DNA from 3 places in the Pseudomonas sp. HOU2 genome. Region 3 is predicted to be linked to each of the others. Evidence: predicted binding sites of a transcription regulator. Region 3 holds the regulator's gene; each other region holds the start of a gene.

Region 1 (2,272 bases), 2.6 Mb from region 3:
GTCGTCCAGATACTTCTCCGCGTCCAGTGCCGCCATGCAACCGGCGCCGGCCGAGGTCACGGCCTGGCGGTAGACGTGGTCGGCCACATCGCCGGCAGCGAAGACGCCGGGGATCTCGGTGGAGGTGGCGTCGCCGTCGCTGCCGCCCTTGACCAGCAGATAGCCGTCGCGCATTGGCAATTGGCCCTGAAACAGGTCGGTGTTGGGTTTGTGGCCGATGGCGATGAACACGCCGGCCAGTGCCAGTTCGCGGGTCTGCCCGGTGTGGCTGTCGCGCAGACGGGCGCCGGTAACGCCGCTGGCGTCGCCCAGCACTTCGTCCAGATTCTGGTTCCAGTGCAGGCGAACGTTACCGTTGGCGGCTTTTTCGAACAGCTTGTCCTGGAGAATTTTCTCCGAGCGCAACTTGTCGCGACGGTGGATCAGATGCACCTCTCTGGCGATGTTCGACAAGTACAGCGCCTCCTCGACCGCGGTATTGCCGCCGCCCACCACGGCGACCACCTGATTGCGATAGAAAAAGCCGTCACAGGTCGCGCAAGCCGAAACCCCTTTGCCGGCGAAGGTTTCTTCCGAAGACAGGCCCAGATACTGCGCTGAGGCGCCGGTGGCGATGATCAGCGCGTCGCAGGTGTAAGTGCCGCTGTCGCCAATGAGTTCGAACGGGCGCTGCTGCAACTTGGCGGTGTGGATGTGGTCGTAAACGATCTCTGTGGCAAAGCGCTCGGCGTGTTTTTGCATGCGCTCCATCAGCACCGGGCCGGTCAGGCCTTCGACGTCGCCGGGCCAGTTGTCGACTTCGACCGTGGTGGTGAGCTGACCACCGGCCTGCAGCCCGGTAATCACCACGGGTTTGAGGTTGGCCCGGGCGGCGTACACGGCGGCGCTGTAACCGGCAGGGCCGGAGCCGAGAATGATCAGGCGTGAATGCTTCGCTGCGTTCATCAAATACACCTCATAAGCCTTTGTCACAAAAGGCAATGCATGCTCAAATTGAACCGCAGGATTTGTGGCAATGGCTATGCTCTGCTATGGGTTTTGAAGCATGGCATCAGCCGCACAAACCCGTACAATGCCGGGCTGTTACAGAATATTTGTAGGGCGCTGTGTTTATGGCTGTGTTTATAAAAGCTGCGGCACAGTGTTAAAAGTAGTCTCAGATGCGCCGGTTCACTTTTTTACCTGCCTGGGTTGGGCAGTTTTTTATCGTCATTCAATAGATGGACGCGCCCCGGGCGCAGGAAAAGAAGCGTTTTGAAGAAATCCACCGCAGCACCAAAAACAGTCGTTCCGCTCTGGCGCCAGCAATTGCACTACCGGCTCAAGGAAGGTGCATTGATCGCCATCGGTGCCTTGTGCCTGTTCCTGATGATGGCCTTGCTGACCTACGGCAAGGATGATCCCGGCTGGAGCCACAACAGCAAGATCGACGACGTGCAGAACTTCGGCGGCCCGGCCGGTTCCTACAGCGCCGACATCCTGTTCATGGTGCTGGGTTACTTCGCGTACATCTTCCCGTTGCTGCTGGCGGTCAAGGCCTATCAGATCTTCCGTCAACGTCACGAGCCGTGGCAGTGGAGCGGCTGGCTGTTCTCATGGCGCCTGATCGGTCTGGTGTTCCTGGTGCTGTCGGGCGCCGCGCTGGCGCATATTCATTTTCATGCCGCTACCGGTCTGCCGGCGGGTGCGGGCGGGGCGCTGGGCGAAAGTCTCGGTGACCTGGCGCGAAACGCGCTGAATATCCAGGGCAGCACGCTGTTGTTCATTGCGCTGTTCCTGTTCGGTCTGACCGTGTTTACCGATCTGTCGTGGTTCAAGGTGATGGACGTCACCGGCAAGATCACCCTGGACCTGTTCGAATTGTTCCAGGGCGCGGTCAACCGCTGGTGGTCGGCGCGTACCGAGCGCAAGCAACTGGTTGCGCAACTGCGTGAAGTCGATGACCGCGTCCACGATGTGGTGGCGCCGACCGTCACCGACAAGCGTGAACAGGCCAAGGTCAAAGAGCGCCTGATCGAGCGTGAGCAGGCCCTGAGCAAGCACATGTCCGATCGCGAGAAGCAGGTGCCGCCGGTCATTGCCCCGGCTCCGGTCAAGGCGCCAGAACCAAGCAAGCGCGTGCAGAAAGAGAAACAGGCGCCGTTGTTCGTCGACAGCGCCGTGGAAGGCACCTTGCCGCCGATCTCGATACTCGATCCTGCGGAAAAGAAACAACTCAATTATTCGCCGGAATCCCTGGCGGCGGTCGGCCACTTGCTGGAGATCAAGCTCA
Region 2 (2,272 bases), 1.3 Mb from region 3:
GTCAGGTTATGCATGTTTGCTCATTGGCGCAAGTATCAGATGGGCTTGAAAGAGGGCAACGGTCCTGTTGCTAGCGCCTCCTAACGACTTGATACAAGTTGTTTAAATCGCTTTCTAAGGGCGGTCATAAAATCCGCAATGACGATGCCCACTCATGAAGTATTCGCGAAGTGTGGCCGGGAGCGTAAAGACTTCATGTTCCTCGACACGGTGTGAGACCCGTGCCGGTGCTGTATTCGGGGAACCCACACCCGGCCGCCTTAGCGGACATACTCACGTGTAGTCCCGAAGGTGTTCGTACGCCGGAAAGTGCATCGGAGGTTTGGCCCCACGCAAGGAGGGCCAAAGTATGTCTAAGTTTCTTAAACATATGTGGCGCCTCGTCAGAATCGCGTTATGGGCTTTTCGCCTGTACGAGTTTCTGCGAGACCGTTGGAATAATTCGTTGTAGAGGATTGGTCTGACGGAAACCGCTCCTGCCTCGGCAGGAGCGGTTTGATTTCTTTCGCAAATTTCAAGGCATTTGGCTCAGGGTCTGCAGACTTACTCGGCCGGCGGCGTCAGCTTGGCTTCCAGCTCTGCGACTTTCGCCTCAAGGCTTTCGAGGCGAGCGCGGGTGCGGGCCAACACAACCATCTGACTGTCAAATTCTTCGCGGCTGACCAGGTCGAGTTTGCTGAACGCACTCTGCAGCAGCATCTTGAACTGGCTTTCGATTTCGGCTTTGGGCAGCGGGGTGTCGCCGCTGAACAGGCGGGAGGCGGTGCCGCTCAGGGCGTCGAGGAAGTCTTTGGGCGCGAGCATGGAATGTGTCCTGTAAACAGTGGCGGGCAGTGTATCACGCAGTGTCTATAGTCATTGACGCAGGCACGGATGCACGCTTTTCGCGCAGGCGGACGGACGGCAACGCACCGTTGTTGTGCGTAACCGTCGGGGCTTTTTTGCGCGGGCGCCTGCGGCAGCGGCCAAGAGATTGAAATCAGAGGAATTTGGCGAGATGGCAAGCTTTCTGCTTAGTCGGTAGTGACCCATGCACTGATGCAGTCGCTGTGACGAATGCAGTGCGGCAGGCGGGACGGGGAGTTTCGTCGGCAGCGGTTAGCTGGCGTCAGTCGGGCAGGTAGGGCCGACGATGCGTTACAAAGCCAGGCACTGCGCTTAGACTTGAGTCGGGTTTGTTTTCCTGGGGCAAGTCCACCAATTCGGGAGAGAGTTTCATGAAGCTAGTCACTGCCATCATCAAGCCGTTCAAGTTGGACGACGTGCGCGAGTCGCTGTCCGAAATCGGCGTGCAGGGCATTACCGTTACTGAAGTCAAAGGCTTCGGCCGGCAGAAGGGTCACACCGAGCTGTATCGCGGCGCGGAGTATGTGGTCGATTTTCTGCCCAAGGTGAAAATCGACGTTGCCATCGACGACAAGGATCTGGATCGGGTTATCGAGGCGATAACCAAGGCTGCCAACACCGGCAAGATCGGTGACGGCAAGATCTTCGTGGTCAATCTGGAACAGGCGATCCGCATCCGTACCGGCGAAACCGATACCGACGCGATCTAAACGCCGCCACAAACCCAACGCCCCAGGAGAAAACAATATGACTCTGCGTAAATTCGCAGGGCTAGGCGCCCTGTTGTCCATCGTAATGCCCGGCCTGGCTATGGCGGCAGATCCGGTGGCGCCTCCAGTCCTCAATTCCGGCGATACCGCCTGGATGCTGACGTCCACAGCCCTCGTGCTGTTCATGACCATTCCAGGCCTGGCGCTGTTCTACGGCGGCATGGTGCGCTCGAAAAACATTCTTTCGGTGATGATGCAGTGCTTCGCCATTACCGGTCTGATCAGCGTTCTGTGGGTCATTTATGGCTACAGCATTGCGTTCGACACCACCGGCATGGAGCAGGGCGTCGTCAACTTCAACTCGTTCTTCGGCGGCATGGGCAAGGCGTTCCTCGCCGGGGTCACGCCTTCAAGCCTGACCGGTCCCGCGGCGCTGTTCCCGGAGGCGGTGTTCGTCACCTTCCAGATGACTTTCGCGATCATCACCCCGGCACTGATCGTCGGTGCGTTCGCCGAGCGAATGAAATTTTCCGCGATGCTGATCTTCATGGGCGTCTGGTTCACCCTCGTCTATGCGCCGATCGCACACATGGTCTGGTCCGGTAATGGCGGCCTGCTGTGGGACTGGGGCGTACTCGACTTCGCGGGCGGCACCGTGGTGCATATCAACGCCGGTATCGCCGGTCTGGTCGCGTGCCTGGTACTGGGCAAGCGCA
Region 3 (2,272 bases):
AGCCTGCTGCAGGAGTTCCACATCAGCCACATCCGCGACAACCTCGGCATGAGCCTGTCCGGTGGTGAACGCCGCCGGGTGGAAATCGCCCGCGCCCTGGCGACCGCACCGAAATTCATCCTGCTCGACGAACCGTTCGCCGGTGTCGACCCGATTTCGGTTGGCGACATCAAGCAGATCATCCACCACCTCAAGGCCAAGGGCATCGGTGTACTGATCACCGACCACAACGTGCGTGAGACCCTGGATATCTGCGAAACCGCCTACATTGTCAACGACGGTCAACTGATCGCCGAAGGCGATGCGGCGACCATCCTTGCCAACGATCTGGTGAAGGAAGTGTACCTGGGCCACGAGTTCCGCCTCTAAGCGAATAGTGCCCGGTGAGCCGCCCGGGCGCTGTATCGATTCAAGCAGGATTTAATACGCTTTAATTGTTACAGCGCTCTAGGCAAACACGACAGTTTCAGGCATATAATTTGCTTAAGTTTGGCGCTCCGGCGCCCTGTAGTGGATGGCGCATGCGCGCCGGCGAATAAGGTGTTAAGCCCCTGCCATGAAACCATCGCTAGTCTTGAGAATGGGCCAGCAGCTGACGATGACACCGCAGCTGCAACAGGCCATCCGCCTGCTCCAATTGTCGACCCTGGACCTGCAACAGGAAATCCAGGAGGCCCTGGAATCCAATCCGATGCTCGAACGCCAGGAAGAAGGCGACGACTTCGACAACTCCGATCCTTTGGCCGACAACGCCGAACAAAAACCCAACACCGACATTCAGGAACCCTCCTATCAGGAAACCGCCCCGACGGTGGACAACCTGGAAGATGGCGAATGGAACGAGCGCATTCCTAACGAACTGCCCGTTGATACCGCTTGGGAAGACGTCTACCAGACCAGCGCCAGCAGTCTGCCCAGCAGCGATGACGACGAGTGGGACTTCACCACCCGCACCTCCGCCGGCGAAAGCCTGCAAAGCCATTTGCTGTGGCAATTGAACCTGGCGCCGATGTCCGACACCGACCGCCTGATCGCCGTGACCCTGATCGATTGCATCAACAATCAGGGCTACCTCGACGAAACCCTCGAAGAAATCCTCGACGCCTTTGATCCGGAGCTCGACATCGAGCTGGACGAGATCGAGGCCGTTCTGCACCGCATTCAACAGTTCGAACCCGCCGGCATCGGCGCGCGCAACCTCGGCGAATGCCTGTTGCTGCAACTGCGTCAGCTCTCGGCCAAGACCCCGTGGCTCAACGAAGCCAAACGTCTGGTCAGCGATTACATCGATCTGCTCGGCAGTCGTGACTACAGCCAGTTGATGCGGCGCATGAAGCTTAAGGAAGACGAGCTGCGTCAGGTCATCGAACTGGTGCAAAGCCTCAATCCACGCCCGGGCTCACAGATCGAATCGACCGAAGCCGAGTACGTGGTGCCCGACGTCATTGTGCGCAAGGACAACGAGCGCTGGCTGGTCGAATTGAATCAGGAGTCGGTGCCCCGTTTGCGGGTCAACGCGCAGTACGCCGGCTTCGTCCGTCGCGCCGACACCAGCGCCGACAACACCTTCATGCGCAACCAGTTGCAAGAAGCACGCTGGTTCATCAAGAGCCTGCAGAGCCGCAACGAAACCCTGATGAAAGTGGCCACCCAGATCGTGGAGCATCAGCGCGGTTTCCTGGAGTACGGCGACGAAGCCATGAAGCCGTTGGTCCTGCACGACATCGCCGAAGCGGTAGGCATGCACGAATCGACGATTTCCCGGGTCACCACACAGAAATTCATGCATACCCCACGGGGCATTTATGAACTGAAATACTTTTTCTCCAGCCATGTAAGCACCTCCGAAGGCGGTGAATGCTCGTCCACGGCGATCCGCGCGATCATCAAAAAACTGGTTGCAGCGGAAAATCAGAAAAAGCCGTTGAGTGACAGCAAGATCGCTGGTTTACTGGAGGCACAAGGCATTCAGGTGGCTCGCCGCACCGTCGCCAAGTACCGTGAATCCCTAGGGATCGCGCCTTCGAGCGAACGCAAGCGGTTGATGTAAGCCACGTTACAGCGTTCCAGTGGCAGGCTGTTCGGCCTGCCGCTTTATGCACTGGCAACGAAGGAGAAGCTGTATGCAAGTCAACATCAGTGGACACCAACTGGAAGTTACCCAACCTCTCCGTGAATACGTTGAGCAGAAGCTCAAGAGGCTTGAGGGACATTTCGACAAGATCACCAACGTGCAAGTCACGATGTGCGTCGAAAAGCTCAAGCAGAAAAT

What was found. Region 3 encodes sigma-54, which starts transcription at its own class of promoters, with help from an activator protein. Its sites were predicted from a motif close to ANTGGCATNNANNTTGCTNT; they were not measured.
Region 1: ABV589_RS03785 (DNA translocase FtsK) is a predicted target of sigma-54. The motif match lies at 1,009-1,028, and genes of this name have one in related genera.
Region 2: glnK (P-II family nitrogen regulator) is a predicted target of sigma-54. The motif match lies at 997-1,016, and genes of this name have one in related genera.

Annotation. Positions count from the first base shown of each region.
Region 1 covers NZ_CP160398.1:880,841-883,112, reverse strand. The annotation lists gene trxB (thioredoxin-disulfide reductase) at 1-945, opposite strand, end outside; gene ABV589_RS03785 (DNA translocase FtsK) at 1,255-2,272, shown strand, end outside.
Region 2 covers NZ_CP160398.1:3,049,973-3,052,244, reverse strand. The annotation lists gene ABV589_RS13820 (accessory factor UbiK family protein) at 544-804, opposite strand; gene glnK (P-II family nitrogen regulator) at 1,218-1,556, shown strand; gene ABV589_RS13810 (ammonium transporter) at 1,594-2,272, shown strand, end outside.
Region 3 covers NZ_CP160398.1:4,333,071-4,335,342, reverse strand. The annotation lists gene lptB (LPS export ABC transporter ATP-binding protein) at 1-369, shown strand, start outside; gene ABV589_RS19470 (RNA polymerase factor sigma-54) at 557-2,050, shown strand; gene raiA (ribosome-associated translation inhibitor RaiA) at 2,124-2,272, shown strand, end outside.